DNA from 2 places in the Bacillus sp. N6 genome. Region 1 is predicted to be linked to the other one. Evidence: a T-box and tRNA genes for the amino acid it is inferred to sense, from the RefSeq annotation. Region 1 holds a T-box; the other holds one or more tRNA genes.
What was found. A T-box is a leader RNA that pairs with one kind of tRNA and senses whether it is charged. The one in region 1 lies ahead of metG (methionine--tRNA ligase), so its partner is inferred to be a tRNA-Met.
Positions count from the first base shown of each region.

Region 2: it has a tRNA-Met gene. The T-box ahead of metG (methionine--tRNA ligase) is inferred to sense a tRNA for this amino acid. The anticodon was not compared.

Region 1 covers NZ_CM127843.1:4,888,877-4,901,412, forward strand. The annotation lists gene ACUXVC_RS25340 (DUF3978 family protein) at 1-335, shown strand, start outside; gene ACUXVC_RS25345 (L,D-transpeptidase) at 366-827, shown strand; gene ACUXVC_RS25350 (response regulator transcription factor) at 1,192-1,857, shown strand; gene ACUXVC_RS25355 (sensor histidine kinase) at 1,835-3,277, shown strand; gene ACUXVC_RS25360 (EamA family transporter) at 3,419-4,321, shown strand; gene ACUXVC_RS25365 (hypothetical protein) at 4,389-4,643, shown strand; gene metG (methionine--tRNA ligase) at 4,685-6,319, opposite strand; T-box leader at 6,370-6,640, opposite strand; gene ACUXVC_RS25375 (class I SAM-dependent methyltransferase) at 6,754-7,572, shown strand; gene ACUXVC_RS25380 (methyl-accepting chemotaxis protein) at 7,987-9,681, shown strand; gene ACUXVC_RS25385 (methyl-accepting chemotaxis protein) at 9,895-11,586, shown strand; gene ACUXVC_RS25390 (metal-sulfur cluster assembly factor) at 11,707-12,024, shown strand; gene ACUXVC_RS25395 (M4 family metallopeptidase) at 12,074-12,536, opposite strand, start outside.
Region 2 covers NZ_CM127843.1:57,651-70,186, forward strand. The annotation lists gene spoVT (stage V sporulation protein T) at 25-561, shown strand; gene ACUXVC_RS00310 (putative polysaccharide biosynthesis protein) at 792-2,393, shown strand; gene mazG (nucleoside triphosphate pyrophosphohydrolase) at 2,406-3,866, shown strand; gene ACUXVC_RS00320 (RNA-binding S4 domain-containing protein) at 3,881-4,156, shown strand; gene yabP (sporulation protein YabP) at 4,215-4,523, shown strand; gene yabQ (spore cortex biosynthesis protein YabQ) at 4,520-5,173, shown strand; gene divIC (cell division protein DivIC) at 5,170-5,529, shown strand; gene ACUXVC_RS00340 (S1 domain-containing RNA-binding protein) at 5,617-6,102, shown strand; tRNA gene ACUXVC_RS00345 (tRNA-Met) at 6,261-6,334, shown strand; tRNA gene ACUXVC_RS00350 (tRNA-Glu) at 6,348-6,419, shown strand; gene spoIIE (stage II sporulation protein E) at 6,679-9,150, shown strand; gene tilS (tRNA lysidine(34) synthetase TilS) at 9,381-10,811, shown strand; gene hpt (hypoxanthine phosphoribosyltransferase) at 10,808-11,350, shown strand; gene ftsH (ATP-dependent zinc metalloprotease FtsH) at 11,436-12,536, shown strand, end outside.

The sequences.
Region 1 (12,536 bases):
TAACAAAATCTACAACACTATCTTTTATCGTTTCAAAAAAGAATATTAAAATTGTCACGAAAAAATGGACTAACTCAAACCAAGAAAGCATGATTGGCAAAAGCTACATCATTCCAACGAAAGCTTTTCACTATTTCTTACCAATTATTTCTGAAAATGAAGATGAGCTAAATATTCAAGTTCAAAGTTTTGGACTACGTGGTGAGCTTTTATTAAACGAAAGATTACTTATTGATAAAAACAACAAACACAACAGCAAAATCACTACATTCTTTGAAACATTAGATGAAAATGTAAATAAAGCATTACGAGGATTACAACTTCATTGTATGTAAGACTATTACGATAGTAAAAGGAGAATAACAATGAAAAAATTATTATTAAGCGCACTATTATCATTAGGATTTTTAACTCTTCCATTCGCTAGCGCAGAGGCCGCTACAACGAAAGATCAATTAATTGTAGACACTCAGTTAAATAAAATGGATTATTATCAGGATGGAAAATTTATAAAAAGTTTTACTGTCGCTACTGGAAAAGCTGCAACGCCTACACCTAAAGGCACTTTTCAAATCGTAAATAAAATTAAAAACCGCCCTTATTATACAGGCAAAATTAAAGGCGGGGATCCACGTAATCCACTTGGTGACCGTTGGCTTGGATTAAATATGGCAGGAACTTACGGAACAACTTATGCGATTCACGGAACTAACAATAATCAAGCAATCGGCAAATGGACAACACTTGGTTGTATTCGTATGTATAATAATGATATACACTGGTTATTTGAGCGCGTTCAGCAGCAAGCTACTGTCACTGTCAAATAGCCTAAAAACAAGATTTATGTGTAGCCAAGAATTTTATGTCTTGGCTTATTTTATTTATTCATTTACAGTAGCAAAACAACTGTATTTACATATATAATAGGAATAGATTTGATTAGCTAATATCTAAACATTGATAAACGTAGATATTAAAATTATACAGTTATAATGTTTTATAAATTTTATAATACATACTATAATAGAACTACTGTAATTCTGAACTATTCAGTAACACTAAACTATTCCCCTTGCTACCTTCATGATTATTTTATAGCGGGGGCTTATTATATGTATAAACAATCTGAGTCACTCGAAAAATGATGAATTCGAATATTGCAGTAAAAAGCGTTATTTAGGAGGTGTTACTATGACGCATATACTGGTGATTGAAGACAACCCAGATATACAAGAACTTATTCGTGAATTTCTAATGGCACAAAACTTTACCGTTGATGTAGTTGGTGCTGGAACAGAAGGTATTCTTCTTTTCCAAAAAAATTCATATGATCTTGTCCTCCTCGATGTAATGTTACCAGATATAGATGGCTATAGTATTTGTAAAATTATGCGAGGACAATCTGATGTACCAATCATTATGTTAACAGGCTTACATAATGAAGAAAGTGAAATTAAAGGATTTGAGTTAGGTATTGATGACTATATTACGAAACCGTTCCATTACACTGTATTTATTAAGCGTGTAGAGGCTGTATTAAGAAGGGCAGCAACGAAGGAAGCAGAAGCTGCTACTATACTACAATTCCATGAATTGATGTTAAACTCTACAGCATATGCAGCTTATGTTCATGGTAATCAAATTGAATTGACAACAAAAGAATTTGAAATTATTTATACTTTACTGCAAAATCGAGGAAAAGTATTATCAAGAAGTGATTTGTTGAATAAGGTATGGGGCTATGAACATTATGGTGATGTAAGAGTTATAGATACACATATTAAAAACTTAAGAAAAAAATTAGGAATTACTTATATTAAAACGGTGAAAGGTATTGGCTACAAAATCGAATCGTAGTAAAGACAACATCACCAAAAATATTTTCATCAAAACCTTATTATTTTGTATTCTTTTATCACTTTGTCTTTATCAAATTATTTACTTTCTAGCTTCAAACTACGATAAAGAACGTTTTGCGAAAGAAAATGGAACGCCGACTACAGAACAGGCGGATTCAGATAAGCAAAACGATCAAAGTAAAACGAATCAAAATAAAGCTGTGTCAGAAGGGAACATTTCTAATTTCCAATCTTCTATTGTAGATTATAAATCTCTTTCTGCAGCTATCAATCACCTTTTGCAGCCTAGCCAAACTGCAAAAGCAAAAGAACATACACAAAACCTTTCGGGGAAAAATAGCACTTCTAATCAGCTTACAGAAGCAGAAAAGAAAGCCGCTAATAATGATGCCTTACATACACAAAATGCAGCAAGTAAAACAAATGATACAAATGATAATCCAAAGTTAGCAGATGCGTTGCAGCAGTTAGCTCCACAGGTTGGCGCGACAATGCTTGCATTATCTCTACTCGGATCTTTAATGTACGCAAAACTAATTGCTAAACCTTTTCAATATATGAGCGATGCTTTAAAAGATATTATGAATCTTGATTTCTCAGATAAAAAGCTACTTAACAAAAATACAGATCAAACAGATTTTAATTTGTCAGTAGCTGCTTCACAAGTACCAAATATTGTGAAGAATTTACATGAAAGCAATCAAGATTTAAGAAATGAGCTCAAGAAAGAACAACAATTAGAACAATCTCGTAAAGAATTTATGTCTATGGTATCCCATGAATTAAAAACACCAATCGCAGCCGTCATGGGACAACTAGATGGCATGATTCACGGAATTGGAGCTTATAAAGATAGAGATAAGTATTTGAAACGTTCCTACGAGATGATGCAAGACATTAACATATTAACGGAAAAAATGTCGGAATTATCCAAAATACAAAACCCTCAATTTAAACCGAATTTAGAAGTCATTTCTTTATCTAATATTATTGAGGATGTTATGAAGAAAGTAGATTACTTTGTATCTGTAAAACAATTAAATGTACAATCTAATATTAAACACGACGTACAAATTTTAGCTGATCCTAAATTTATTCAAACTGCTATTTTTAACATTATTTCAAATGCAATTCATTATACAATTGACCATCAGCACGTATATATAAAGCTTTATGAAAAACCAAACGGTTACGCATTAGAAGTATTGAATACAGGTTCACAAATTGATGAAGATAAACTTGCTCATTTATTTGAGCCTTTCTATCGCGCAAACCCTGATAAACACGGTTTAGTACAAGGTAGTGGTCTTGGATTATATATCGTGAAACAAATATTAGATAAACATCAGTTTCCTTACGGGATACAAAACACAGCTCAAGGTGTAAAATGCTCCATTGTATTCCCAAAAGCAATGTAACATTCACTATAATTACATACCCCAAACTCATACTTCATGTGTGAGTGGCGGAATTTTGTAGAGTGTCTTACTCTGTTTCGTTCGCCCGTTATCCTTATTTGGATAGCGGGCGTTTTTTATTACTTAAAAGGAGGATTTTTCATGGATAAGTTTAAATATTCATTGCTCGTTTTATTCGGTGCTTGCAGCTACGGCATACTTTCAACTATTTTCAAACTCGGATTCATAAATGGATTTTCAGCACATCAACTATTAGGGGGACAATATGTCTTCGGATGGATTGGACTATTTCTACTCGTTCTTTTCTTTTCACGTCATAAAGTAACAAAAAAACAATTCTTTTCATTACTAACCGTCGGAACAACAATGAGTATGACTGGAATTTTCTACGCTATTTCTGTAGAAGAACTACCCGCATCTATCGCTGTCGTCCTACTCTTTCAGTTCACTTGGATTGGTGTCATTATCGAAGCAATTGCAAATCGAACATTTCCAAGCCGCGATAAGATCATATCTATCCTTATTTTATTTGCTGGTACATTGTTTGCAGGTGGTGTATTTGAAGGCCTCGGACAAAGTTTTTCTACGAAAGGGATTATCTTTGGACTATTAGCTGCAGTCTCTTTTTCATTCTATGTTTTTGCAAGCGGACGCGTTGCTACAGATGTTCCGCCTTATACGAAAAGCTTTCTCATGACAACAAGTGCGACTCTTATCGTATGCCTATTCTTTCCGCCAACCTTTTTAACAGACGGTGCTTTGCAAGCTGGCCTATGGAAATATGCTTTCTTCCTCGGCTTGTTCGGTGTTGTCGTACCTGTCATTTGTTTTTCAATCGGTGTACCAAAGGTTGGAACAGGACTTGGTACAATATTAGGTGCAGCTGAATTACCAACTGCTATTATCGCTTCTATTACACTTGTACATGAAGTCGTAACGTTCATGCAGTGGATTGGAATTATTTTTATATTGGTTGGGATTTTCACTCCTCAGCTGCTTACGGCTAGGAAAGAAAAGAAACACAATCGCATGCATAGCGCTTGAAAAAATACAGAATTTATATAAAAGATATAACTGCAATTAAAATAAGTAAATTTATCTGGAGGTATAAATGACTATTTTAAGCATCATATTTTTTGCTATTATGTGTATCTTCTTCCTAATAAGATATATGAAAGAAAAGAAATTTTACGATTTACTTCTCATTCCCGTTTGTATATATGCAGGAGCAGTGAAAACTCCTTTCGTAGAGTACTTAAACTTTAATACTACATTTAAAATAACGTATGATATTGCAGCTATTATTCTTGTAATCCTTGCCGTACTTTTCTTTTTGAAAGATAAGAAAGAGAATCATACTGCATAACAAAAGACCTTTCATTTACTTGAAAGGTCTTTTTCTATATTTCACTTTACCGCTCCATATAGCTTCCCTACCTCATGCTCAATTTGTTTTACATCGATTCGCTCAAATAGTGGCTGCACGCTATCAATTCTACTTGGCAACGTATTTTGCGGTTCCCAATTTCGTTTAATAATCGACAATGTGCTTCTAACTCTTTCACTTGAAAATGGTAAAAACGGTTCAAGGAGATTTGCAAAATTAGCGATAAGATACACACAGTTATAAATCGTTTCTTCACATGAAACTGGATCATCTTCTCTTTGTTTCCAAGGCTGCTTTTCATCAAAATATTTATTTGCAAAACGTACTGCATCAAATATTGTCTCTAACGCCACCTTAAATTTAGTTTGCTCAATCGCCTCTCCTACATTTTTATATAATCCTTCTACTTTATCTTTCAGCTCTATATCAATGGTCCCCTTTGGTACAGTGCCATCATAATATTTTTCAATAAACTTTAATGTGCGGTTCACGAAGTTTCCATATGCTCCTAACAATTCACTATTATGACTGTAAATAAATTCACGCCATGAAAAATCAGTGTCACGATTTTCTGGTGCATTTACTGTTAAGAAGTAACGGATAGAATCTGGATCATAGCGTTCTAATATGTCAGGTACCCATACTGCCCAGTTTTTACTTGTAGATAATTTTCTTTTTTCAACTGTTAAATATTCATTCGAAACGATATGACGCGGGATTGCTTCTTCCCCTATTCCAAGTAATACCGCTGGCCAAATGACGGAGTGAAATGGAATATTATCCTTGCCGTGTACATAATATGTTTGCGCATCGCTATTCCAAAACTCTTGATCATCTTTTCCTGTTTCTTCAGCCCAATGTTTACTCGCTGAATAATATCCTGCCACTGCTTCAATCCATACGTAAATTTTTTTATCTTCATACCCTTTCACTGGAATTGATACCCCGATTGGTAAATCTCTTGATACAGCCCTATCTTGTAACCCTTCCTTTACATATCTCTCTGTTAGTTGAATCGCATTGTCGCGCCATGTCCCTGTTTGTTTGGCAATTTCTACAGCTCTTTTAATTTGCTGCTGAAATGTATGCAATGCAAAATAGAAATGCTCTGTTTCCTCTACAGATGGCGTACTACCACATAACTTACATTTCTTTTCTAACAAATCGAGAGGATCTAAAATAGCAGAACAAGCATCGCATTGATCTCCTCTTGCTGCTTCATGGCAATATGGACATATTCCTTCTACATAACGATCCGGTAAAAACTGCGTACACGTTTCACAATACGCTTGTTCCACTGTTTTTTTATAAATATAGCCTTCTTCTAATAAACGTAAAAAAACTTTTTGAACAGTTTCATGATGATGCTCGCTATCGGTACGTGTATAGCAATCATACGTAAAACCGAGATCACGAAAACATCGCTGAAATTCTTCATGATACTTATTAGCAATTTCTTTTGCTGTCACACCTTCTTGTTTTGCTCTAATTGCAATCGGTGTTCCATTGCAGTCACTCCCTGAAACATACAGCACATTCTCACCTTTTGCCCTGTAATAACGCGCTAAAATATCTCCAGGTAATAAACTCGCAATATGGCCAAGGTGTAACGAACCATTTGCATACGGCCAAGCACCTCCAATAAAAATACTCATCTTATATTCCTCCTTTAAAATATAAAAAGCCCCGCCCCTATCTTAAAAAAGATAAGGGCGGGGCTGTATAAACAGTCGCGGTACCACCTTATTTCGCCAATTACTCACATAATTAGCCTTAACAAGTACGGAGCTATATGCTCTTATACTGTGGTTTTGATAACGAGTACCAACTCTCGTCGCCGCCTACTATTATCATTTGATAAGTTCAGGACGAAGCTCAAAGGCCATTGTTCAAATGAATATTCTTGCTTCTTCTCAGCTACCGAAGCTCTCTGGAAAGAATATTTCCATTCTACTTTTCCTTTTCAACGCTTTTACGTATAACACGTATTTTACGACTAACTAACAGAAAAATCAAACTTTAAATCAAAAAAACAGGAAATCCCATCCTCCCGCCGAATACCTATACGTTCACAAAAGGAGTGATAACATTGAACCAAAAACAACTAAGCACTATAAATGAAAAAAGCTGGAATACAGCTGCTTATGAAGCTTGGACGAATCGCCATGGGGCGCCAGAGGATTATGCAAAAAAAATTATGGAAGATCCCACACGCGAAGTAGCACATTATTTACCTTACATACAATCTCCAAAAGGAAAACGTATTATTAACTTACTCGGCTCAAAAGGAAATAAAGCTGTCGCACTTGCCCTTTTAGGCTCTGACGTAACAGTTGTTGATATTTCAGCAAGTAATGCAAAATATGCAAATGAACTTGCTGCCGCCGCAGACGTCTCTATTCATTACATCGTTTCTGATGTACTAGATGTAAATCTCTCCAAATCATTTGATATCGTATTACTGGAGCTTGGTGTACTTCATTACTTTCTAGATTTAAAACCACTTTTCAAAAAAATTTCTCAACTACTAAAGCCAGGGGGGATACTTATCCTTCGCGATTACCATCCAATATACACAAAGCTATTAGGAGTAGACCATCCATCATTTCGAGCAAGTGGAAATTATTTCGATGAAGAATTAATTGAAGATGATGTTGCTTATAGCATCCTTCTTACAGAAGCACAGAAAAAATCGCTACCTAAAACAACCATCCGTCGCTGGACGCTAGGAGAAATCATTACAACACTTGCGGAAGAACGTTTTAAAATTGAAAAACTAGTTGAAGAATATGGATCTCATCAAAGATGGGTCTTCCCTTCTACTGCACCAGAAGGAATCGAAGAACGTATCCCTGGTCTATATACAATAATTGCGACAGCATGCAAAAAAGGATCCCTTCACGGATAGGATCCTTTTTGCATGCTCACGCATATAAGTTGAGGTTGGAGATTACCATAATTCTGTAGAATAGGACACAAGATATTTCAACATTTCGTCTCTGACTTACGTCGTCAAAAAGGGGTATGACCAACATAACGAAGAGTAATGTTTTTAGTTGATACTGATAATCGTTATCAACTAATTAGAAGTATACATGATGTCATTTCAAATTTCAATAGCATTTCTAATATTTATTTATGAATTTTATGATATGCAAATGTATACATTTTAAGAACTTTTTCTAATACCAATTTGACTCCTTCCATTATCTGCTATAATTTTTATTGAACAGATTAATAACTTCATAATAATGTTTTTATTAATTTCGTTTTAAATATCTATAAATCATAATAAACAGTTTAAATGAGGGTAGGGGTAACGATGAAATATGTTAGTATTCGAAAAAAACTACTGTTCACACTCTTAAGCATTTCTTCTTTATTTAGCATTGCTCTTATTGTTATTCTTTCATTCGCCATGAATCAAGCAAGTGAAATCGAAACGTTAAAAAATGATGTATCGAAAAGAGCGACGATTTTAAAAGAACGTGGCGATTGGTTCCAAGCACAAGTTGCTGGTTTACAAGAATATTTGCTATCACATGATCAAAAAGGATTAGATAAGTTCAACCGAGAAGGGAAAAAATTAGCTGATACTAGAGAGAAAGTAACAAGTGACAAAAAGCTCCCAGAAGGAATGAAAGAAGCCATTTTAATGGGAGGAAAATGGCGTAGCGTCATAGATAATGAGGTACTCCCTCTTGCGCGTGAAGGAAAATGGGACGAAGCATCCAAAATTGCTTTATCACAAACAGATTATGTAAATGATCTTTTAGGTCGTTTTAATAAATATACAAATGAAGAAAATGAGAAACGTGACGCATTAATTGCTGATGTCGAGTCTTCTTCATCACTTATTCAATATATTATTTTCTTCTCACTCATTACATGTACATTAACGTCTATTTTATTAGCATGGTGGTTCTCTGGTAAACTCGTTAAACCAATTCGAAAAATTGATGAGAAGTTAAAAGAATTAGCTTCTCAAGATGGAGATTTAACGGCTAGATTACACGTAACGAGTAAAGATGAAATTGGTGACATTGCAAATTCCTTTAATCAAATGCTCACTAACTTACAGCATATAATAAAACAAGTTCAACAAACATCAACAAGTGTAAAAGAAGCTTCCGAAAATGTATTTATCGAAACAACCGCTTCTATGGAAAATACGGCAAGGACCCAAGAAACTATGAATGCTCTTGAACACAATATTCGTTCACAAGTTTCTAGCATTGAAGAAAGTTCAACCGCAATGGATGACATGGCAACGAGTGTTCAGCGTATCGCTGAGTCCGCCTCTTCTGTTACTAGTTTAGCTGTCACAACGTCAGAAAAAGCAGATGATGGGAATAAAGTCATTGAGAAATCTATTACACAAATGCATACAATTAACGAAGCTGTTAACGCTACATCACAAGTAGTTGAGCGACTCATTACACATACAAATCATATAGATACTGCACTTCAATCTATTTCGAATATCGCCGACCAAACAAATTTACTCGCTTTAAACGCTTCTATTGAAGCAGCTCGTGCTGGTGAACACGGCAAAGGATTCGCTGTTGTTGCCGATGAAGTTCGAAAACTTGCTGAACAATCTCAACTAGCCGCAACTGACATTAACCATTTACTTCATCAAATTCAAGCTGATACAAAAATAGCAAATGACATGATGACACAAGGTCAAGCAGAAGCTTCTGAAGGAATTACTGTTATTCGTACCGCCGGATCTTCATTCTCAGAAATTGTTAACCACATTAACAAAGTCTCTACGCAAATGCAAGAAATGTCTGCAACTGCTGAAGAGATGGCTGCAAGCTCTGAAGAAATGAATGCAGCTTTAAATAATATCGCTTCCATTTCAAACGAAGTTGCTGCAGAAACATCACAAACAGCACATTCGGCTGGTGATCAAGTAAACAAAATGAGTATCGTGGCTAACAAATCATCTGAAATGAAAACAATCGTACAAGAACTTGAAGTTCTCGTTTCTCATTTCAAAACAAACGCTTAAAGTGAAAATGACACGAACTCAAAGGTATAGGAAAGCAAGTTTTACAGTCTCTCTTTTTTCACTTTAAAATATCTCTTTCTATCTCTCATTCCGTCTGCTATAATTCCTAAAGGAAATAAGAAAGCTTTATTCCAACTGGAGTAAAGCTTTCTTTCAATTTTTTACATTTATTAATTCTAATACTAAGATTTCACAAAGGAGGCTTTTTATCATATGAATTTTGTAAGTATCAGAAAAAAACTTATGTTCATGATGGGAACGATTTGCGCTTTATTTGGTATCGCCTTAGCATTTATTTTATTTTTTGCTATCGACCAATCTCGTAAAGCTGAAACATTACAAAAAGAAATTTCTCCACTGGCAACAGAATTGAAAGAGCGTGGAGACGCTTATCAAGTACAGCTCTCTGCTTTAAGGGGTTATTTACTACAACATGATCAAGTCGAATTAGACAAGTTTAATGAGATGAGTAAACGTCTTGAGGATTCAAAAGATAAACTTCTTTCTAATCCAAATGTTTCTTCGTCCGTGAAAAGCACAATGGAATTAGGGTCTACTTGGAGAAAGTTCGTTGAAGAAAAAGTAGTTACTCTTGCAAAAGAACAAAAATGGGAAGAAGCTTTACAAGTAGCTTCTTCAGAAAATGGCACTGTCTATAAAGTAATTGGTGATTTCACAAATTACAGTAATGAACAAGCTAAATTACGTGAACAATCTATTGAAAAAATTGATCAATCTTCACTAGGAATTGAATATGCAGTATTTCTATCACTTGTTATTTGTATTGTCGTTGCAATTATTCTTGCATGGTGGTTCTCTGGTAAACTTGTGAAACCAATTCAACAAATTGACACGAAACTAAAAGAATTAGCCTCTCAAGAAGGTGACTTAACAGCACGTCTACAAGTAAATAGCAACGATGAAATCGGTGCCATCGCAGCATCATTTAATAAAATGTTAGAAAACCTACAACATATTATTAATCGTGTTCAAAAAACATCAGTGGAAGTACAAACCGCTTCTGAAAATATGCTAGAAAAAACGAATACATCACGTGAGGCGACATTAAGAGTCCAAAGCTCGATGTCCAACTTAAATGCAAGTATTCAATCACAAACTTCTAGTATGGAAGAAAGTTCAACTGCAATGGATGATATGGCAGTAAGTGTTCAGCGCATTGCTGAATCTGCTTCATCTGTAGCGGAACTTGCTGTTGCCACATCTGAACATGCTAGCGATGGAAGTACCGTTATCCAAAAATCTGTTTCACAAATGACAACGATACACGAAGCTGTAAATGCTACGTCAGAAGTGGTTGAACGTCTAATCACTCATACGAAATATATTGATACTGCTGTACAATCTATTTCTAATATTGCTGAGCAAACAAACTTACTTGCTTTAAATGCTTCTATTGAGGCAGCTCGTGCTGGCGAGCAAGGAAAAGGATTTGCTGTCGTAGCTGACGAAGTTCGAAAACTTGCTGAACAATCTAAAACAGCTGCAACAGACATTAATCAATTACTACATCAAATTCAAAATGATACAGAAACTGCTAGCTCAATGATGTCTCAAGGCCGTTCTGAAGCATTTGAAGGCATTAATGTTATTCGTGAAGCTGGTACTTCTTTCTCAACAATTGTAGAACAAGTAAATAAAGTATCTACTCAAATGCAAGATATATCAGCAACTGCTGAAGAGATGGCTGCAAGTGCCGAAGAAATGAACGCTTCACTTAATAACATCGCTTCTATCTCGACTGAAGTATCCAGCGAAACTGCCGCAACGGCACAATCTGCTGAAAAAAAAGTTATCGTTATGAATGAAATGGCAGTAACTGCTGGAAAAATGAAACAAACAGTTGAAGAGTTAGATCAACTCGTATCTCATTTTAAAACAGAATAGATTTTCAAAAAAATATCCCCCTTTCAAAGAGGGATATTTTTTTGAGCTCATTTCCTGCACATTATACTCATTTCCGTTATAATGAGAATCGATATCATTAAATTGTAGGAGGGGCTGCTTATGTCACAAGAAGCATTTGAAAATAAATTATTTGCCAATTTAGAAGCTGTTATTGACCCTGAACTAGGTGTTGATATCGTTAATCTTGGATTAGTGTATGATGTTACAGCAGATGAAAATAATAATGCTGTCATTACGATGACTATGACTTCTATCGGTTGTCCAATGGCTGGGCAAATCGTATCAGACGTTAAAAAAGTATTATCAACGAACGTACCTGAAGTTAATGAAATAGAAGTAAATGTCGTTTGGAATCCACCGTGGTCGAAAGAACGTATGTCACGTATGGCGAAAATCGCATTAGGCATTCGCGACTAGCGGGATAAAGAAAAAAAACCTGACACTCTAGTCAGGTTTTTTTCTCTTATTATTTTACGCCTACTGCATCATAAGCTTTCGTTACAGCTTGTACAGCTTTAGAGTTTTTACCATATAAATCTTCAGCTGACTGAAGTGCAGCTTGACGCATCATTTTGAAGTCAGAGTTTGCAGTTAAATATTTCGTAAGCGCACGGTAGTAAATTTTTTCTGTCGCTTCACGGCCCACTCCAGTTACTTTCACGCCGTAGTGATCTCCGCCTTCAGATACTAAATAAGCAGCTTTATTATTAATACTACTGTTAATATGAACGCCGCCATTATCAGCTGTTCCAGTATAACGTTTACTATAGTGATCTGGGTAACCTTCACTTGGTTTTAATGGGTTTGGAATAGATGCTGGATCTTTTAGTGAACGAAGTGCATCGCCTGGTTTATCAGGTGTATAAATGTCAGCACCTAAATCCCAGCTCTTCTTCTCAACCATAACACCCATAATATCAGATAACGAT
Region 2 (12,536 bases), 520 kb from region 1:
AGTAGAAAGTGAGGCAGCATTAGAATGAAAGCAACTGGAATCGTACGTCGAATTGATGATTTAGGCAGGGTAGTAATCCCAAAGGAAATTCGTAGAACTTTACGTATTCGAGAAGGAGACCCACTAGAAATATTTGTTGATCGCGATGGAGAAGTAATTTTAAAGAAGTATTCTCCAATTAGTGAACTAGGTGATTTTGCAAAGGAATATGCTGAGGCTTTATATGACAGCTTAGGACATAATGTGCTTGTCTGTGACCGAGATTCTATCATCGCAGTATCAGGCGTATCGAAAAAAGAATACTTAAATAAAAGTGTTGGCGATCTAATCGAAAAAACGATGGAAGAAAGAAAGTCTGTTATTATGACGGACGAAAGTGATATTTCCATTATCGATGGTGTAACAGAAAAGGTTCATTCTTATACAGTTGGACCGATTGTTGCAAACGGAGACCCAATTGGAGCCGTCATTATTTTTTCAAAAGAAGCTATTATAAGCGAAATCGAGCATAAAGCGGTTAATACTGCTGCCAGTTTCTTAGCGAAACAAATGGAACAGTAAGGGTATATTGGTTTTAGAAGTAGCAATCTTTCCTAATTATGATCTTTCTTTTTGAGAAATCAATTATTTGGAGATATATGTATATTGAATGAAGGTAGCGCTTTGCTACCTTTTTTCGTTGAATATTTTTAACGTGTAGGGACCTAGTATTACCCGTGGTGGTAAGGGAGTTTGTACTTTTCTTTATGATATAATACGAGAGGTGAGAATAGAAAAAGGAGTTTTCTTGTATGGAAGCGAAGAAGTATCAAGCCTTTTGGCGTGGGGCTATTATATTAACGATTGCAAGTTTTGTTACAAAAGTATTAAGCGCTTTTTACCGTATTCCATATCAAAATATAGCAGGGGATATTGGTTTTTATATTTACCAACAAATTTACCCGTTTTATGGATTTTGTTTAATTTTAGCTACTTATGGATTTCCTGTTATCATTTCAAAAATGGTTGCAGAACGACTAGAGTGGGGAAAACAGAGAGAAGCAGAAGAAATTATTTGTGTATCTTTTTGGTTTTTATTAGGAATTGGTTTTATAGGTTTCTTTACATTGTTTTTTGGGGCCGAAACAATCGCGATAGCTATGGGCGATATGCACTTAGATAAGTTGCTACGTGTTATTTCATTTTCGTTCTTATTGATGCCGTTTTTGTCTGTAGCAAGAGGGTATTTTCAAGGGTTCAATAATATGATGCCAACGGCTGTTTCGCAAGTAATAGAACAAACAATTCGAGTTTCTATTATTGTATTTTTATCGCTATTCCTAATTGCTCACGGATTTGATTTATATACAGTTGGTGCAGGGGCTATGTTAGGCTCAATTGCGGGTGGACTTATTGGGATTATTGTACTTATGTTGTATATGCGTCGAGATTTTCGTTCCATATTTTTTAAACGTGTAGCGAGAATTAAGGGTAAAAGGAAGATAATTAAAATCCTTTTTTGGCAGGGGTTAGCGATTTGTGTTAGTAATTTAGTGCTTATTTTTATACAGATGGCTGATTCAATGTCCTTGTACACTTTACTTATTGGTGCGGGAGAACAGGCTGAAAGTGCAAAAGTATTAAAGGGTGTTTATGATAGAAGTATTCCGCTAATGCAATTAGGTACTGTTGTGACAACTTCTTTCTCGTTATCACTTATTCCAATTATTACAGCGGCGAAGGAAAGAGGAGATCTTTCCTTTATTCAAGAAAAGGTAAAGTTAGCAATGAAAATAACATTTGTTATTGGATTTGCAGCAGCTATTGGACTAACTTGTATTATTCAACCTACGAATATTATGTTGTTTGAAAATAGTGATGGATCAGATGTTTTATCTATTTTATCTTTATCTATTTTATTTAGTTCATTGTCAATTACGACGGCTTCTATTTTACAAGGGTTGGGACAAACATTTAAGCCAGCATTATTTGTTGTATTTGGAGGTTGCTTAAAGTTAGCGTTAAATTATATATTCATGCCTTATTTTGGTGTGAAAGGGGCAGCCTTAGCGACTTTATGTGCGTTAATCATAATTTCTGGACTAAATAGTTTGTTGCTTATGAGAGCTGTATCAGGGTCACTTATCAATAAGCGAAATATGTTAGGTGTAGTAATTAGTGGTATCTGTATGGGATTTGTATTAATGATGTTCACGCGTGTGTTGCAGATGTCTGGATTAGTAATTGATACGGAACATAGAGCGAGCGCGACGCTTGAAGCGTTGTTAGGTGTAGCCATCGGCGGATTGACATATATGTTTTTTATTTTAAAATTACGTGTATTTACAAAAAAAGAATTAGGAACTGTTATGAAACAAGAGAAAAAAGAAGGTTCATTGAAGAAGAGTGGATAGAGGTGACAGGTTGTGAGTGGAATCATTACTGTTTTAGGTTTAGGTGCTGGTGAATTAGATCAGCTAACGATGGGTGTATATCGAAAAATAAAAGAAGCAGACCATCTGTTTGTTAGAACGAAGGAACATCCGGTTATAGAAGAATTGGAGAAAGAAGGCATACAATATACGGCTTTTGATGCTGTATATGAAGCACATGATACGTTTGAAATTGTATATGAAACAATTGCGAATAAATTGCTAGAACAAGCTGAAGGTACAGAAATTATCTATGCGGTTCCGGGGCATCCACTTGTAGCAGAAAGAACAGTTCAGCTATTGTTGGAAAAAGGAGACGTTTCAAATGTTGAAGTGCGAATTGAGGGTGGACAAAGTTTCCTTGATCCTATGTTTGCAAGCCTAAAAATTGACCCGATTGAAGGATTTCAATTACTTGATGCTACATCATTTGAAAGAGGGCAATTAGAATTACGTCAACATTTAATCTTTTGCCAAGTATATGATGCATTCGTTGCATCTGATGTGAAATTAACATTAATGGAGATGTTGCCAGATGATTATGAAGTGTATATCGTAACAGCTGCAGGAACTTCATTTGAACAAGTAAAGAAGGTACCGTTGTACATGTTAGATCATGAAACGGAATTGAATAATTTAACAAGTGTGTACGTGCCACCTGTTCAGGAGCGTGCGTCCTTGTATCAACAGTTTGATGTTCTTAGAGAAATTATTGCAGACCTGCGTGGTCCAAATGGTTGTCCGTGGGATAAAAAGCAAACGCATCAATCATTAAAGAAATATTTAATTGAGGAAGCTTATGAGGTGTTGGAAGCAATTGATGAAGAGGATGATGATCACTTAGTAGAAGAATTAGGTGATATATTATTACAAGTTATGCTTCATGCTCAAATTGGAGAAGATGAAGGTTGGTTCTCTATAGATGATATCATTCGAACTCTATCTGAGAAAATGGTTCGTCGCCATCCACATGTATTTGGAAATACGGATGTAAACAATGCTGATGAAGTGATTGCCAATTGGGAAGAAATTAAAAAACAAGAAAAAGGATTCGTGAAAGAATCTGTTTTAAATGGCGTTCCTAAAAGTTTGCCGCAGTTACTACGCGCCTTTGAAATTCAGAAGAAAGCTGGTAAGGTTGGATTTGATTGGGTTGATGTGCAGCCGATGATAGAGAAAGTTTTGGAAGAATGGCAAGAGTTCCAGCAAGAAGTTACAAACATGGATGAGGAAAAGATGCTAGGTGAGTTTGGTGATTTACTATTTGCATTTGTTAATATAGCCCGTCATTATAAAATAGATCCAGAAGAGGCGTTACGTTCAACTAATGAGAAATTTACTGGTCGTTTTTTATACATGGAGGCAAAAGTAGCTGAAATGAATAAAGAGATGGAAGATTTATCATTAGAACAGTTAGATGTTTTATGGGAAGAAGCGAAACAAACAGAGCGTTAATAGGGGGATTTGATATGCGTCTAGATAAGTTTTTAAAAGTGTCACGTTTAATTAAAAGAAGAACATTAGCGAAAGAAGTAGCTGATCAAGGAAGAATATCTATTAATGGTCAAGTGGCAAAAGCGAGTTCTGATGTGAAAGTAGCTGATGAATTAACAATTCGTTTTGGTCAAAAAATAGTGACTGTAAAAATAAATGAATTGAAAGAAACAACTAAAAAAGAAGATGCAGCAAATATGTATAGCTTAGTTCGTGAAGAAAAAGTAAAAGCGGAAGAAGGCTTGTTCTAAAATTATGTATCCCCTCATACATTACTATTAGCTAGTAAAAACCTATGGGGGGATTTACGTGAATAATGGTTACTCACCTACGTCTTCTAATCAACAAAATGTTTCTGTAGAACATGACATTATTATGCGTGGCAGGCGTATAATTGATATTACCGGTGTGAAGCAGGTAGAGAGTTTTGATAGCGAAGAGTTTTTGCTAGAGACCGTAATGGGTTTTTTAACGATTCGTGGTCAAAATTTACAAATGAAAAATTTAGATGTAGAAAAAGGTATTGTGTCGATTAAAGGGAAAGTTAATGAGATGCTGTATATTGATGAAAATCAAGGAGAAAAAACTAAAGGTTTCTTTAGTAAGTTGTTTAAATGAGTCTAACAATTCAGTTGTATACAATGCTTTCAATGATTGGAATGGGTGCTTGGATTGGAGCGTCTTTAGATACATATCAACGTTTTTTAAAGCGCCAAGAACGTAAACGTTGGCTTGTATTTATACAAGATATATTATTTTGGATTGTCCAAGCATTATTCGTCTTTTATGTATTGCTTCTCGTAAATGAAGCTGAACTACGTATATATGTGTTTTTGGCATTGTTATGTGGTTTTGCGGCATATCAAAGCTTACTGAAAGCACTATACATGAAGCTGTTAAATTTTCTCATCTATATTTTTATGCAAACAACATATTTTTTTGTTCGAATTATACAGCTACTCATGATAAAACCTGTTATTATTATAGCGCAGCTATTTATTGCATTTATATTATTCTTATTTCGTATACTGCTTTCAATTGGACATGTGTTATGGAAAATTGTGATTTGGATATTACTTTTCATATGGAAAGTTTTTTTCTGGCCTGTTCGATTTATTGCTTCGCTCATATGGAAACTTCTCCCTAATCGTGTTAAACTTTTTATAGTGAAACATATAGGGTTCCTGCAATATATAGCAAAATTGAAGGGACATATCTTCCAAATATGGGAGCGTATAAAAAAGAAGTTAGGGGGACCTCGGAAATGAGGGAACTGAGACAAAGAACAATCGAAAAACAGAGTCCAAATCCTGTTAAAGAGCATATAATACAAACGGATGAGAACAGGAAGCGACTTTATCGCCGTTTAGCGGTTTTTCTTGTCTTTACTTTTACAATTATTGCGAGTATTAGTGTAACGTTTTATCAACAAAACAGTTCCATTAAAGCAAAAGAAGCAAAAGTTAAGGACATGAAAAAAGAACTGGATTCATTAACGAATAAAGAAAAAAGTCTAAAAGACGAAGTTCAAAAGTTAAATGATGAAGAGTACGTATTAAAGATTGCTAGAAGGGATTATTTCTTCTCTGGTAAAGGGGAGATAATTTTTCCTGTTTCGAAGTAGAGTATGTCTTATTGACACTATATTTTAGGATTATATATAATAAAGTAAAATTTGACTTTTTAACCACTAAGGAGGAGCATTTTTTTTATGTCAATCGAGGTAGGCAGCAAGTTACAGGGTAAAGTAACAGGTATTACAAATTTTGGGGCTTTTGTGGAGCTGCCAGAAGGCTTAACTGGTCTTGTTCATATTAGTGAAGTTGCTGATAACTATGTAAAAGATATTAACGATCACTTAAAAGTGGGCGACCAAGTAGAAGTAAAAGTTATTAATGTTGAAAAAGATGGAAAGATTGGTTTATCTATCAAAAAAGCGAAAGAACGTGAAAAAACAGAAGGAGATCGTCCACGCGGTGAATACCAACGCGGTGGTGATCAACAACGTTCTGGACGTCCACAACGTAATAATCGCTCTTTCAACAGAGATAATCGTGGTGGCGGTAACGACCGAGCTCCAAAAGAAACATTTGAGCAAAAGATGGCACGCTTCTTAAAGGATAGCGAAGATCGTTTAACTTCTTTAAAGCGTAACACAGAGTCTAAACGTGGTGGCCGTGGCGCACGTCGCGGATAATAAGGCGTTTAGTTTTTAACATATAGAGAGGTACCCAGAGTGATGGCTCAGGGTGCTTTTTTATATGTGAAAATATATTTTAAAAAAGTTTTCAAGATGTGTTGACTTTAAATAATATCTGATGTAAGATACTAATTGTCCGTTAAATAAGACGACATGGCGGTGTAGCTCAGCTGGCTAGAGCGTACGGTTCATACCCGTGAGGTCGGGGGTTCGATCCCCTCCGCCGCTATATTTATTTTAACGGCCCGTTGGTCAAGTGGTTAAGACACCGCCCTTTCACGGCGGTAACACGGGTTCGAATCCCGTACGGGTCATCTAAAAAGATCATGCAAATTTGCATGATCTTTTTTTGTTAAATGGATTAAGACATACAACACTTCTACAAAATCACCCTATATTTTCTGAATATTTAATTAAAAAACCAAGGATAACTTACATACCGTGTATATCTGTAGAGTTATTTCGAATAAAAAGTCGAACGATTATAAAAGTGAAAACTGTTGTTTTGACAAAAATCCCAACAATCATCTTTTATAATGACAGTAATTAAACTATGCAGGTGGTGTTAAAAATATGCCTAAAGCAGGAAGGAATACTATGAATACAAGTGCATTGGCAATGAATGAGAGTCAGCTTGGAGGAATAAAGTGGACGAGTAAGTTGCGAATGAAATTCGAACAAGTTTTCTTTAGATGGGGATTTATTATTGTTGTTATTGGTTTTCTTTTGGGAAGAGCATATATATTAACAAATATTTTACCGTTTGCACTACCGTTTTTTGCTGCTGTTTATGTTATGAAGCGGGATAAGATGCCGCTAGCATTTTTAGCTCTAATGGGAGGAGCTCTTTCAGTCTCGATAGATAATTTGTTTTTTACTTTTGCATCTATCTTTACTTTCTTCATTTATAATATCTTCTTTAGCAGATTTACACGTAAAACCGTTGGACTTGTTCCATTTCAAGTATTTATCTCCGCATTAACCGCACACTTAGTTGTTGTATATTTTGCGCAACAAACTGTCACCATGTACGATTTACTCGTTAGTACCATTGAGGCTGGGCTTAGTTTCGTATTAACTATGATATTTTTACAAAGTGTCCCGCTTTTAGTGGAAAGGAAAGGAAAACAACAGGCTTTAGAGACAGAAGAAATTGTTTGTTTGATTATATTACTAGCATCTGTTTTAACGGGTACAACAGATTGGTTTGTATATGATGCTTCTATTCAACATATTTTTACAAGGTATTTAGTACTAGTATTTGCATTTATTGCGGGTGCTGCTACAGGATCTACAGTGGGGGTCGTAACAGGATTGATATTAAGTTTAGCAAATGTGTCTAGTTTGTCTCAGCTTAGCCTTCTCGCTTTTTCTGGATTACTTGGTGGGTTGTTAAAAGAAGGGAAGCGTTTAGGTGTTAGTTTAGGTTTATTAATAGGGACAAGCTTAATTACATTATATGTAGACAAGCAGACAAATATTGTAACAACTTTAATTGAGTCAGGTGTAGCGATTGCTATCTTCTTATTAACGCCAAAGCTTGTTTTGGATCGTATTGCTAAATTTATGCCGGGTACACAAGAGCATTCGCAAGATCAACAACAATATTTAAGAAGGATGCGTGATGTTACAGCGAACAAAATCAACCAATTCGCAAATGTATTTGCTGCTTTATCGAATAGTTTTTCTGTATATGGGTATGTAGAGGAAGAAGATAAAGAGACAGAAGCAGATTTGTTTTTGAGTACAATTACTGCGAAAACATGTCAAACGTGCTTTAAAAAGGATCAATGCTGGGTAGTGAATTTCGATAAAACGTACGATTATATGAAACAAATAATGAATGAAACGGAAGAAGGAACCCTGCAACATAATCGTAAATTAGTTCGTGAGTGGGACAAGCATTGTGTGAGAGGGAAAAAAGTGACGGATTTAGTAGCGGGTGAATTAGATCACTTCTATGAGGGACAAAAATTGCGAAAACAAATGAAGGAAAATCGTAGAATAGTAGCGGAGCAACTATTAGGTGTATCAAAAGTTATGGAAGATTTTGCCAAGGAGATACAACGAGAGCGTGAAAATCATCAAGTGCAGGAAGAGCAGATTATGCAAGCGTTCCGTGATTTTGGTGTCGAAGTAGAGCATGTTGATATTTATTGTTTAGATAGAGGAAGTATTGATATTGAAATGTTGATTCCAGTTGCATCTAATGAACATGGTGAATGTGAAAAGTTAGTTGCACCGATGCTTTCGGATATCCTTAAAGAAAATATTGTCGTTAAACATGAAGAAAAGTCTTCTTATCCGAATGGTCACAGTTTAATATCATTTGGTTCGGCGAAGACGTATTCTCTTGATACAGGATTGGCTACAGCCGCAAAAGGCGGTGGGTTTGTTTCGGGTGACTCTTATGCGATGATGGATTTAAGTGTTGGTAAATACGCACTTGCGATTAGTGATGGTATGGGTAATGGGCAAAGAGCTCATATGGAAAGTAAGGAAACGGTGAAATTATTACAAAAAATACTCCAATCGGGTATTGATGAAGAAATAGCTATTAAGTCTATCAATTCAATCCTTTCTTTGAGAACGACAGAAGAGATGTTTACAACATTAGATTTAGCTATGGTAGATTTGCGGGATGCGAGTGCTAGGTTTTTAAAGATTGGATCAACGCCGAGTTTTGTTAAACGCGCGAATAATATTTTGAAAATTGAAGCAAGTAATTTGCCGATGGGAATCATCGAAGATGTTGAAGTTGATGTGGTGGGTGAACAATTAAAAACGGGCGATATCCTTATTATGATGAGCGATGGGATTTTTGAGGGCGCGCAGCATGTAGAGAATCATGAATTATGGATGAAGCGGAAAATTAAAGAATTGCAAACCGAAGACCCGCAAGAAATTGCTGATATCATTATGGAAGAAGTGATTCGCTCTTGTGATGGTTATATAAATGATGATATGACTATTGTGGTGGCAAAAGTGAAGAAAAATATGCCGAAGTGGGCTACGATTCCGATTGTAGGAATGCAGGCGCAGTAAAATATAAGTGGAATGTTTATCTATAATTTGATTTTAAAAACCTAGGTGAATACCTAGGTTTTTTTGTGGGAAAAGGTAATGTTATTGATTTTATGAATATACACGGAGGATGTAAGATAAAAATGTAATTTTTGTATATCTTTTTTTTGCACAATGTTTGTAAAAGTTGTACCATTATAGACAAGGTAACTAACGTTGCTGTTCTTGTTTAATGAAAGGTGATTGCGAAGTTGAAAGATACATTTGTTGAAAAAGTAGATGACTTTGTAAAGCAGCATGATGTATTAAAGAATGATTCAACAATTGTTGTGGGAGTTTCTGGTGGTCCTGACTCGTTAGCCCTTTTATATTATTTATTAGAAAAAAGAGCGGAAAAACAGTTGGGAATTGTAGTAGCTCATGTGGATCATATGTTTAGAGGTGATGAATCTCATGAGGATTTACAGTTTGTGCAGGACCTTTGTGAAGAACTGGGAATTATTTGTGAAACGATAAGGATTAATGTATCACAATATCAACAGCAATACGGAATGAATGCACAGGTTGCTGCTAGAGAATGCAGATATGCATTTTTGGAAAGAATAATGAAGAAATATGATGCAAGATATGTTGCTCTTGGACATCATGGAGATGATCAAGTCGAGACAATTTTAATGCGTCTTGTAAGAGGGAGTACTCCGAAAGGATATGCAGGAATTGCAGTGAAGCGTCCTTTTCATAATGGATATTTAATTAGGCCGTTACTTGGGGTAACGAAGGAAGAAATTGTTGATTACTGTAATAAGCTAAATTTAATTCCACGTATAGATCCGAGTAATAAAAAGGAAGTATATACAAGGAATCGATTACGTAAATATGTCCTTCCTCACTTAAAAGAAGAAAATCCACAAATGCATGAGAAATTCCAAAAATTTAGCGTGCAGATGCAAGAGGATGAGGCTTATTTGCAGGAATTAGCTTTTGAGAAAATGAATAAAGTAATTACAAAAAAAAGTGATAAACAAATTAGCTTATCAATTCCTGCCTTTGAATCCATGTCTATGCCTTTACAAAGAAGAGGGATTCAACTAATATTAAACTATCTTTATGAATATAAGATTCCATCTTCTCTTTCTTCTATACATATTGACAAGGTGATTGAGTTTTTTAAGCGGACACAACCTTCAGGTTCACTTGATTTTCCAGGTGATTTGAAAATTGTTCGCACATACGAGGAGTGTAGCTTTAGATTTAAACAAGAAATTGTCTCTCCTTTTTTGCAAGATTTATCAGTACCCGGGACCATTACACTATTGAACGGGGATGAATTTGTAACAGAGGTGAGCGAAGATATACCAAGTAACATGAATGAAACAGTATTTGTTGCTAAGTATAATGATATATCATATCCACTTCGTATTCGTTCTAGGGAAAATGGAGATCGCATGTCAATACAAGGTATGGATGGCACGAAAAAGATAAAAGCTATTTTTATCGAAGCGAAAGTACCAAAAGAAAAAAGAGAAGAATGGCCGGTCGTTTGTGATGCAAGTGGGAACATTATTTGGGTACCCTTGTTGAAGCGATCTGCATTTGCAATTTCGAAAGAGATGGCAAAGAAGGGTAAATATATGATTATTCACTACAAAAGCAAGGAGTCTTCCGGGAGGATAATGAAATGATGAATCAAGATATCGAAAAAGTATTAATTTCTGAAGAACAAATACAAGAAAAGGTGCGCGAACTAGGTGCAGTTATTGCAGAGGATTATAAAAACACAGTACCTCTTGCAATTGGTGTATTAAAAGGCGCAATGCCATTTATGGCAGATTTATTAAAGAGAACAGATACATATCTTGAAATGGATTTTATGGCTGTATCTAGTTATGGTCATTCTACAGTTTCAACAGGCGAAGTGAAAATTTTAAAAGATCTTGATACTTCTGTAGAAGGTCGCGATATTTTAATCGTCGAAGATATTATTGATAGTGGTCTTACACTAAGCTACTTAGTAGACTTATTCAAATATCGTAAAGCGAAGTCTGTAAAAATTGTTACATTATTAGATAAGCCAACAGGCCGTAAGGTTGATCTGAAAGCGGATTATGTTGGATTTACTGTTCCACATGAATTTGTAGTAGGATATGGATTAGATTATAAAGAGCAGTACCGTAATCTTCCTTATGTAGGCGTATTAAAACCAAGCGTTTACTCAAATTAATTAAATACAGGCTTTACAATTGTATAGGAAAGTTTTTCTATGTTACGATTTACTATAGTGTTTATGCCGTGAGAGGAGGTTAGGAATGAATCGTATCTTCCGTAATACCATCTTTTATTTACTGATATTCTTAGTAGTAATTGGAATCGTGAGCTATTTTAATGGTTCGACACAAAAAACGACATCAGTTAGCTACGACAAATTCATTACTAAACTAGAAAGCGGTGAAGTGCGTAATGTGCAACTTCAACCGAAAAATGGTGTATTTGAGGTAAAAGGACAATTCAATAACTCTAGCCAAGGAGAACAATTTGTTACTTATGCACCAAATACTGAGGAATTACAAAAGAAAATCAATGATAAAGCGAAAGGTGCCGAAGTTAAGTATCAACCAGCAGAAGAAACAAGTGCTTGGGTAACATTCTTTACTTCAATCATTCCGTTTGTCATCATCTTCATTTTATTCTTCTTCTTATTAAACCAGGCTCAAGGCGGCGGTAGCCGTGTTATGAACTTCGGGAAAAGTAAGGCGAAGTTATATAATGATGAAAAGAAAAAAGTTCGTTTCAGAGATGTTGCTGGGGCGGATGAAGAGAAACAAGAACTTGTCGAGGTAGTTGAATTCTTAAAAGACCCTCGTAAGTTTTCTGAAGTTGGTGCCCGTATTCCGAAGGGTGTCCTATTAGTTGGACCTCCAGGTACAGGTAAAACTTTATTAGCACGTGCTGTTGCAGGTGAGGCTGGCGTTCCATTCTTCTCTATCAGTGGTTCTGACTTTGTAGAGATGTTTGTCGGTGTCGGTGCATCACGTGTACGTGATTTATTTGAAAATGCAAAGAAAAATGCTCCTTGTATCATTTTCATTGATGAAATTGATGCAGTAGGTCGTCAACGTGGCGCAGGTCTTGGTGGTGGTCATGATGAGCGTGAGCAAACATTGAACCAGTTACTTGTTGAAATGGATGGATTCGGTGCAAACGAAGGTATTATTATCATTGCTGCGACAAACCGTCCAGACATTCTTGACCCAGCGTTATTACGTCCAGGTCGTTTTGACCGTCAAATTACAGTAGATCGTCCAGATGTAAATGGCCGTGAAGCTGTACTGAAAGTACATGCGCGTAATAAACCGCTTGATGAGCATATTAATTTAAGAGCAATTGCGACTCGTACACCAGGATTCTCT